DNA from 2 places in the Frigoribacterium sp. CFBP 13707 genome. Region 1 is predicted to be linked to the other one. Evidence: predicted binding sites of a transcription regulator. Region 1 holds the regulator's gene; the other holds the start of a gene.
What was found. The regulator HrcA, encoded in region 1, represses chaperone genes, less so after heat shock. The targets are predictions, from matches to a motif close to TTNGCACTCGNNNNNNNCGAGTGCNAA.
Positions count from the first base shown of each region.

Region 2: the regulator HrcA is predicted to act here: its motif matches at 3,393-3,419, upstream of groL (chaperonin GroEL).

Region 1 covers NZ_JACYVL010000002.1:652,935-657,632, reverse strand. Annotated here, with positions in the region: gene IFT45_RS06770 (16S rRNA (uracil(1498)-N(3))-methyltransferase) at 1-716, opposite strand, end outside; gene dnaJ (molecular chaperone DnaJ) at 719-1,831, opposite strand; gene hrcA (heat-inducible transcriptional repressor HrcA) at 1,971-2,993, opposite strand; gene IFT45_RS06755 (DUF4870 domain-containing protein) at 3,242-3,781, shown strand; gene hemW (radical SAM family heme chaperone HemW) at 3,848-4,698, opposite strand, start outside.
Region 2 covers NZ_JACYVL010000001.1:529,536-534,233, forward strand. Annotated here, with positions in the region: gene IFT45_RS02355 (cell wall metabolism sensor histidine kinase WalK) at 1-1,234, shown strand, start outside; gene groL (chaperonin GroEL) at 1,733-3,352, opposite strand; gene IFT45_RS02365 (cold-shock protein) at 3,559-3,762, opposite strand; gene IFT45_RS02370 (LytR C-terminal domain-containing protein) at 4,075-4,698, opposite strand, start outside.

The sequences.
Region 1 (4,698 bases):
ACGGCCAGGGCCGCCGGGCCCGCCGTCGAGGTCCGCAGCACGCTGTCGCCGAGCCTCGCGAGCGTGGCGCCCGCGTCGACGAAGAGGGCGAGCTCGGCGGGCGAGACGCCGCCCTCGGGGCCGACCACCACCGTGACGACCGAGCCCGCGCCTCCCTCGGGCGGGAGGTCGACCGCGGAGAGCGCGCGGTCGGCCGTGGGCTCCAGCACGAGCACCGGGCCGAGCGCCGTGCGGGCCGCGAGCTGCTTCGTCGTCGCGAGGTCGAGCACCTCGGGCGCCCAGGGCCTCATCGCCTGCTTCGTCGCCTCGCGGGTGATCGCGCGCCAGCGGCTCGTGCCCTTCGCGACCTTGGCACCCTCCCAGCGCGACACCGACCGCGACGCCGACCAGGGGACGACCTCGTCGACGCCGAGCTCCGTCGCGGCCTGGACGGCGAGCTCGTCGCGGTCGCCCTTGGCGAGGGCCTGGGCCAGCGCGATCCGGACGCCGGGCCGAGGATGCGCGGTGACGGTCGCCGCCACCAGCGACAGCCGGTCGCCGGTCGCCTCGGTCACCTCGCCCCGCACGACCGTGCCGCGGCCGTCGCCGAGCGTGAGCTGCTCGCCGACCCGCACCCGGCTGACGGTGACGGCGTGCCGTGCCTCGGCGCCGGTGACCGTGACGGTCGAGCCGGCCACCGCCTCCGTCAGGTCGTCGACCAGGTAGAAGTGCGCCACGATCAGAAGTTGAGGAACCGGTCGCGCAGCTTGCCGAACAGGCCCTGCTGGAACTGCGACAGCTCGGGCGCCTGCTCGCGACGGCCGGCGGCGAACTTCTCGATCAGCTCGCGCTCCTTGTGGCTGAGCTTGGTCGGCGTCACCACCTGCACGCCGATCTTGAGGTCGCCGCGGCCCGTGCCGCGGAGCTTCGTGACCCCGCGGTCGCGGACGGTCAGCACGTCGCCGCTCTGGGTGCCCGGCTTGAGCTCGATCTCCACCGCGCCGTCGAGGCCGTCGAGGGTCGTCTCGGTGCCGAGGATCGCGTCGGACATCTGCACCTCGAGCGTCGCCAGCAGGTCGTCGCCGTTGCGGCTGTAGGTCTCGTGGTGGCGGACCTTGACCTCGAGGTACAGGTCGCCGTTCGGGCCGCCGGCCTGGCCGACCTCGCCCTGCCCGGGCAGCTGGAGGCGGAGGCCGGTGTCGACGCCCGCGGGGATGTCGATGGGGATGGTGCGGCGGGCGCGGACGCGGCCCTGGCCCTGGCAGGTCGGGCACGGGTTCGGGATGACGGTGCCGTAGCCACGGCAGGTGCCGCAGGGGCTGGAGGTCATGACGTTGCCGAGCAGCGAGCGGACCTGGCGCTGGATCTGGCCCGAGCCGTGGCAGATGTCGCAGGTCTGGGGCGAGGTGCCGGGCGCGCAGCAGGACCCGGAGCAGGTCTCGCAGAGAACTGCGGTGTCGACCTCGATGTCGCGCTGCGTGCCGAAGACGATCTCTTCCAGGTCGACCTCGAGGCGGAGCAGGGCGTCCTGGCCGCGCTCGCGACGCGACCTCGGCCCCTGGCGCTGACCCCCGCCTCCCCCGCCGCCGAAGAAGGCGTCGAAGATGTCGCCGAAGCCCGCGGCGCCGCCGCCCCCGCCGAAGCCGGTCTGGGGGCCGAGGTCGTAGCGCTCCCGCTGCTGGGGGTCGCTGAGCACGTCGTAGGCGTGCGTGACGTCCTTGAACCGCTCGGACGCCTCCGGGCTGGGGTTCACGTCGGGGTGCAGCTCGCGGGCGAGCCGGCGGTACGCCTTCTTGATCTCCTCCGGGGTCGCCGAGCGGTCGACTCCGAGCACGTCGTAATGATCTGCCACTGGTTCTCGTCTGCCTCTGGTGTGCGTCTGCGCTCCGCGGGGGCCGCGGGGCGGATGTCTGGGTGGGATGTCTGCTGGTCGTGTGTCGTGTCTGGGGGTGGAGTCGGTGGTCGGGGCCGCAGGCCGGCGCCGGCCCTCGTCAGCGCTCGGAGAGCAGGGACGAGAGGTAGCGGGCGACCGCCCGGACCGCCGCCATGTTGGTGGAGTAGTCCATGCGCATCGGGCCGAGCACGCCCAGGCGGGCGATCTCGCTGCCCGACGACGAGTAGCCGCTCGCGAGGACGGACGCCTGCGAGAGCCCGAACGACTCGTTCTCGCGGCCGATGCTGGCGGCGACGTCGACGGCGTCGAGCTGCATCTCGCCGAAGAGCCGGAGCAGCGCCACCTGCTCCTCGATGGCCTCGAGGACGGGGTAGAGGTTGCCGCTGAAGTCGTCGCCGATGCGGACGAGGTTCGCCGCGCCCGCCATGACCAGGCGGTCCTGGCGGCCGGTGGCGAGCTGCTCGACGAGGCTCGCCACGAGGAGCCCGACGGTGGCCGCGCGCTCGGGCGGGTGCTGTGCCGGCAGGTCGGCCAGCGCGGTCGCGGCGGCGCTCAGGGCAGCCCCGCCGACGAGGGCGTTGAGCGAGGAGCGCAGCTCGCCGAGGAAGGACTCGTCGACCGGCGCGGGGAGCTCGACGACCCGCTGCTCGACCTGGCCCGTGTCGGTGATGAGCACCGTCATGACCCGGCGCTCGGCGAGGCTGACGAGCTCGACGTGGCGGACGCGGGCCCGCGAGAAGGAGGGGTACTGGACGAGGGCGACCTGGTTCGTCAGCTGGCTGAGCAGGCGGACGGTGCGGCCGAGGACCTCGTCGAGGTCGGTGGAGTCGCCGAGGAAGGTCTCGATCGCCTGGCGCTGCGCGGCGCTGAGCGGGCGGAGGTCGGCGAGCTGGTCGACGAAGAGGCGGTACCCCTTGTCGGTGGGGACGCGGCCGCTCGAGGTGTGCGGGGCCGCGATGAGCTCCTCCTCCTCGAGGAGGGCCATGTCGTTGCGGATCGTCGCGGCGGAGACGCCGAACTGGTGCCGCTCGACGATGGACTTCGAGCCCACGGGCTCGCGGGAGGCGACGTAGTCGTGCACGATGACGCGCAGCACCTCGAGCCCTCGTTCCGAGACCACCGCACACCTCCTCATCGCACCACGGGCCCGCCGCGCCCCGGGGGCGTCGACACGGACCGGCTGGCACTCGCCGTACCAGACTGCCAATGCTACGCCACCGGCCTGGCGGCACCTACTCGCGCCGCGCCTCCCTGTCCTATGCTCGGCGTGACGGACACCGGACCGCGCGGTCCGGTCGACGCCCTCGGGCACCGACCCCTCCAGGGCGGGAGGCCGTCACCTCCGACCACGACGAACCAGGTGAGCAGATGACCGACACCCCGCCCGCAGAGCCGCACGACCCCTACGCCAAGCAGCCCGGCCAGGGCGGCCCGGCCGGCCAGCCCGGCCCGCCGCCGTACGGCCAGCAGGCACCCGGCCAGCAGGCGCCGCAGGGCGGCCCGCAGCCCTACGGCCAGCAGCAGCCCTGGGGGCAGCAGGCCCCGGGCGGCGGTGCCGGCTACCAGCAGGCCGGCCAGCCCCTCCGCCCCGAGGACGAGAAGCTCTGGTCGACGCTGATCCACGTCGGCGGGATCCTGTTCGGGTTCATCCCGGCGCTCGTCGGCTACCTCGTGCTGAAGGACCGCGGTCCGTTCATCCGGGAGCACACGCGTCAGGCGCTCAACTTCCAGATCACGATGACGATCGCGAGCGTGGTCGGTGCCCTGCTCTGGATCGTGCTCGTCGGCTACCTGATCTCGGCCGCCGTCGCCATCGTCATCCTCGTCTTCAGCATCCTCGCGGCCCTGGCCGCGAACAAGGGCGAGTACTACAAGTACCCGCTGACGATCGAGTTCATCAAGGCGTAGCCCGCCGGCGCGACAGCGTCGCCGCACCCACCGAGGCGCGTCTCCCCCGGGGAGGCGCGCCTCGCGTCACGCCGGGAGCAGCCGGCTGACGACGGCGTCGGCCATCAGGCGCCCGGTGCGCGTCAGCTCGACACGGCCTGCTAGGGCGGCGCGGCCGTCGATCCAGCCGTCCGCGATGAGCCCGGCGACCGCCGCCCGGCCCGTCGCGTCGAGGTCGCTCGTCGGCAGGCCGTCCCGGGTGCGGACGGCGAGCAGCACGCGCTCGACCCGGCGCGTCTCGTCGTCGAGGGTCTCCCGCCCCGCCCCGGGCGACTCCCCCGCGGTCATCCGCTGGGCGTAGGCGGCCGGGTGCTTGACGTTCCACCAGCGGACGCCGCCAACGTGGCTGTGCGCACCGGGCCCGACGCCCCACCAGTCCTGGCCCGTCCAGTACGACAGGTTGTGGCGCGACCGGTGCTCGACGCCCCTCGACCAGTTGCTCACCTCGTACCAGTCGTAGCCGGCCTCGGCCAGGCGGGCGTCGGCCAGCTCGTACATGTCGGCGGCCGCGTCGTCGTCGGGCTGGGCGACCTCGCCGCGGCGGATCTGCCGTGCGAGCTTCGTGCCGTCCTCGACGATCAGGGCGTAGGCCGAGAGGTGGTCGGGCTCCTGGGCGAGCGCGACGTCGAGCGACCTCGTCCAGTCGTCGAGGGTCTCGCCCGGCGTGCCGTAGATGAGGTCGAGGCTGACGTCGAGGCCGGCCTCCCGCGCCCAGGCCACGACGAGCGGGATCCGCTCGGGGTCGTGGGTGCGCTCGAGCGTCGCCAGCACGCTCGGCACGGCCGACTGCATGCCGAAGCTGACGCGGGTGAAGCCGGCGGCCGCGAGGGCGCGCAGGTACTCCGCGTCGACGCTGTCCGGGTTTGCCTCCGTCGTGA
Region 2 (4,698 bases), on a different contig from region 1:
CGGCCGGTTCAGCGGCATCTTCCTGGGCTTCGGCGTCTCGGTCGTCGTGCTCGGCGCCGCGCTCACCCGCCTGCTCGTCACCTCGACCTTCTCGCCGCTGCGCGACGTCGAGGCGACCGCGGCCCGGTTCGCGGACGGCGACTTCAGCCAGCGGCTCGACTCGACGACGCCCAACACCGAGGTCGGGCGCCTCAACCGCTCGCTCAACTCCATGCTCAGCCGGATCGACAGCGCGTTCGACGACCGGGCGCGCACCATCGACCAGATGCGCCGGTTCGTCGGCGACGCGAGCCACGAGCTGCGCACGCCCCTCGTCAGCCTGCGTGGCTACGCCGAGCTCTACCGGATGGGCGCCCTGACGAAGCCGGAGGACGTCGCCCAGGCGATGGACCGCATCGAGAAGGAGGCGATCCGCATGGGCGTGCTCGTGCAGGACCTCCTGGCGCTGGCCCGCCTCGACGAGTCGAAGCCGCTCGAGCTGGGCCCGGTCGACCTCGTGACGATCGCCCGCGACTCCGCCCTCGACACCATGGCGTCGAACCCCGACCGCGACATCGCGGTGGTCGTGCACGACCCGGTCGTGTCGGAGACCGGCGAGGAGGCGCCCGTCGGCCCGGACGCGCCCGCCAGCGTCCCCGAGACGGCCCTCGACCCCGGGGCGACGGGCCCCGTGTCGTTCGCGGGCGCGACCCTCGCCCGGCTGCGCAGCCTGCGGGCCCGCGCCACGCGGGCCGCCGACGAGGCCGCCGCCGGCACCGGTGACGGCACGGCCGGCCACGGCCCCGAGGCGCCCGCCGTCGTGCTCGGCGAGGAGAACAAGCTGCGGCAGGTGATCACGAACCTGATGGGCAACGCGATGCGCTTCACGGAGCACGACAGCCCCATCGAGCTCGTGGTGCAGTCCGACCCGGGCCGGGGCGTGGCGACGATCGACATCGTCGACCACGGTGAGGGGATCCCGCCGCAGATCCGCGAGAAGATCTTCCAGCGCTTCTGGCGCGCCGACTCGTCGCGCACCCGTGACACCGGAGGCTCGGGCCTGGGGCTGGCGATCGTGTCGGGCATCGTGGCGGCTCACCGGGGCAGCGTCGACGTCTTCGACACCCCCGGGGGCGGAGCCACCTTCCGCGTGGCCCTGCCGCTCTTCCCCGAGAACGGCGTCCCGCCCGAGACGCCGGCGACCGGCGTGCCCGGCCAGGCCCCCGCCTCCCCCGGCTCCGTCACGCTCGCGTAGCCCCCGCCTCCGCCGCTCCGTCCCGGTCGCCTAGCCCGCGCCTCCCTCGCTCCGTCCCGCTCGCGGCCCCTGCACGCCTCCGGCCTGCCCGCCGCCTCCCGGCTCGCGTCCCCCGGCGCGCCCGCCCCGCTCACCCGACGTCCGCCACGTCGTAATTTGAGAGAGATCGGGCGATCGAACGCCGGGGATCCCCGTGATCTGGTCCGCGGCGGACGGATCGCTCGCGTTCTTCCGCGGCCACGGGCAGCCCTCCTGCATGCCCAGAACGAGAGAGTTCACGGCGACAGCCCCCGAGAACGTGGTGCCGCAGAGCCCGTGGCCCAGGATCACTCTCAGATCACGAGCCCCGACCCGAGCGGCCGAGCGGACGCGGAGAGGCCGGGGGACGCGGGGAGGCCGGGCGGACGCCGAGCGGACGGGCACACGGGGCGCACCCCGGGAACGCCGAAGGGCGGCTCCCCCGGAGGGGAACCGCCCTTGAGCGTGGAACCGTGCGGACTAGAAGTCCATGCCACCCGTGGGGTCGCCGGCCGGGGCCGGGTTCTTCTCGGGCTTCTCGGCGACGACGGCCTCGGTGGTCAGGAACAGACCAGCGATGGAGGCGGCGTTCTGCAGGGCAGAGCGGGTCACCTTGGCCGGGTCGATGATGCCGGCGGCGATCATGTCGACGTACTCGCCGGTCGCGGCGTTGAGGCCGTGACCGATCGGGAGGCCGCGGACCTTGTCGGCGACGACGCCGGGCTCCATGCCCGCGTTGAAGGCGATCTGCTTCAGGGGAGCGTCGATCGCGACACGGACGATGTTCGCCCCGGTCGCCTCGTCGCCCTCGAGCTGCAGCTCGGCGAGGGCGGTCTTGCCGGCCTGGATGAGCGCGACGCCACCACCGGCGACGATGCCCTCCTCGACGGCGGCCTTCGCGTTGCGGACGGCGTCCTCGATGCGGTGCTTGCGCTCCTTGAGCTCCACCTCGGTCGCGGCACCTGCCTTGATGACGGCGACGCCGCCGGCGAGCTTGGCGAGGCGCTCCTGGAGCTTCTCGCGGTCGTAGTCGCTGTCGGTCGCCTCGATCTCGCTGCGGATCTGACGCACGCGGCCGGCGATCTGCTCGGCGTCGCCGGCACCCTCGACGATCGTGGTCTCGTCCTTCGTGATGACGACCTTGCGGGCACGGCCGAGCAGGTCGAGCGTGGCGTTCTCGAGCTTGAGGCCGACCTCCTCCGCGATGACCTGGCCACCGGTGAGGATGGCGATGTCCTGCAGCTGCGCCTTGCGACGGTCGCCGAAGCCGGGGGCCTTGACGGCGACCGACTTGAAGATGCCGCGGATCTTGTTCACGACGAGCGTGGCCAGGGCCTCGCCGTCGACGTCCTCCGCGATGATCAGGAGCTGCTTGCCCGACTGGATCACCTTGTCGACGATCGGCAGGAGGTCCTTGATGTTGGAGATCTTCGAGTTGACGATGAGCACGTAGGCGTCCTCGAAGACGGCCTCCTGGCGCTCGGGGTCGGTGACGAAGTACTGCGACAGGTAGCCCTTGTCGAAGCGCATGCCCTCGGTCAGCTCGAGCTCGGTGCCGAAGGTGTTCGACTCCTCGACGGTGACGACGCCCTCCTTGCCGACCTTGTCGATGGCCTCGGCGATGAGCGCACCGATGGTGGGGTCGGCGGCGGAGATCGAGGCGGTCGCCGCGATCTGCTCCTTGGTCTCGATGTCCTTCGCGTCGGCGAGGAGCTGAGCGGAGACCGCGGCGGCGGCCTTCTCGATGCCGCGCTTGAGCGAGATGGGGTCGGCACCGGCGGCGACGTTGCGGAGGCCCTCACGGACGAGCGCCTGGGCGAGCACGGTGGCGGTGGTGGTGCCGTCGCCGGCGACGTCGTCGGTCTTCTTGGCGACCTCCTTGACGAGCTCGGCACCGATCTTCTCGAACGGGTCGTCGAGCTCGATCTCCTTGGCGATGGAGACGCCGTCGTTCGTGATGGTGGGGGCGCCCCACTTCTTCTCGAGGACGACGTTGCGGCCGCGGGGGCCGAGCGTGACCTTCACCGCGTCGGCCAGGATGTTCAGGCCACGCTCGAGGCCGCGACGGGCCTCTTCGTCAAAAGCAATGATCTTAGCCATGTGTTACTCGTCCCTCCCGGACGTCATGAAGCAGAGGTACTTGGCACTCACCTGCGGCGAGTGCCAGAGCGATTCTGGCACTCCCACCTTGTGAGTGCAAGCCGTCCGGGCAGGCCCACGGCGAGCCCCCGGACGTGACGACGCCGCCCGCCCCGGGAGGGCGGACGGCGTCGTGTCGGAGGGGCCGAGGGGCCGAGGGGCGGAGCTCAGGCGAGCCGCACCGACTCCGCCTGCGGCCCCTTGCTCCCGGTGCCCACCTCGAAGACGACCGCCTGGCCCTCCTCGAGCACCTTGTAGCCGCTCATGTCGATGGCCGAGTAGTGCACGAAGACGTCCTGCCCGCCTCCCTCGACCGTGATGAAGCCGAAGCCCTTCTCCGCGTTGAACCACTTGACGGTCCCGTGTGCCATGGTGCTGCTCCCCTTGCTGTGTTCGTACGGCGGCCGGTCGGTGCCGGGGCCGGGTCGACGCAGTGGCCTGCGCACCCGAACGGTGCAGCCTCGCTCGTTCGGGGCGGGGCGGGCGGGCCGTAGGGGGCGACCAAGACCAGATGCTAGTGCGGCCCCCGGCGCCGACGACAGCCCCGAAGGCCGCAGAACGAACCCGCGGGCGCCCGTCGGCCCGATCCTTTACACGCCCGAAACAGAAGGGGCACGAGGAAGCCCCCGAGGAGGCGCGGAGCGGGGCCCCTGCCCCGGTCGCACCGCCCCCGCGCTCGCCCGCTACGACGAGAAGTCGGTGCCGAGCACGACGGTGATGGTCGCCCCCGGGAAGGCCGTGCTCTGCTGCGTCGCGTCGATGCCGAGCGACTCGGCGACGCCGAGCGCGGCCGCGCGGTCGGCGGCCGTGGCGTAGTAGACGGTGGAGGTGGCGGAGCGCTCGGGCGCGTTGCCCTGGCTGCCGACCGTCCAGCCGGCGGTGTCGAGCGTCGTCGCGGCCCGGCCGGCGAGGCCACTCGTCGTCGTCGCGTTGAGCACGGCGATCGTCGTCGAGGCGGGCACGTCGGAGGGGTCGGCCGCGGTGGCCGTCGGGGTCGGCGTCACGGCGGGCGTCTCGCCGGCGGCGTCGGTGGACCCGTCGGTCGCGGCCCCGTCGCCGTCGGTCGCCTCGTCGGACGGCTCGGTCGTCGCGTCGCCGGCCTCGGCCGAGCTGCTCGCGCTGGGGGCGACGAACTGGAAGCTGTCGTTGAGGACGCCCAGGGCGACCACCCCGGCGCCGACGAGGAGGCCGGTGGCGAGGGCCGCCCAGGCGACGACCACCCAGCCGCGCCCCCGGCGGGGCTCGGAGCGGTGCGCCCCGACCCTCTCCAGGTCGCGGGGCACCTCGTCGAAACGGTCGCGGGGGTA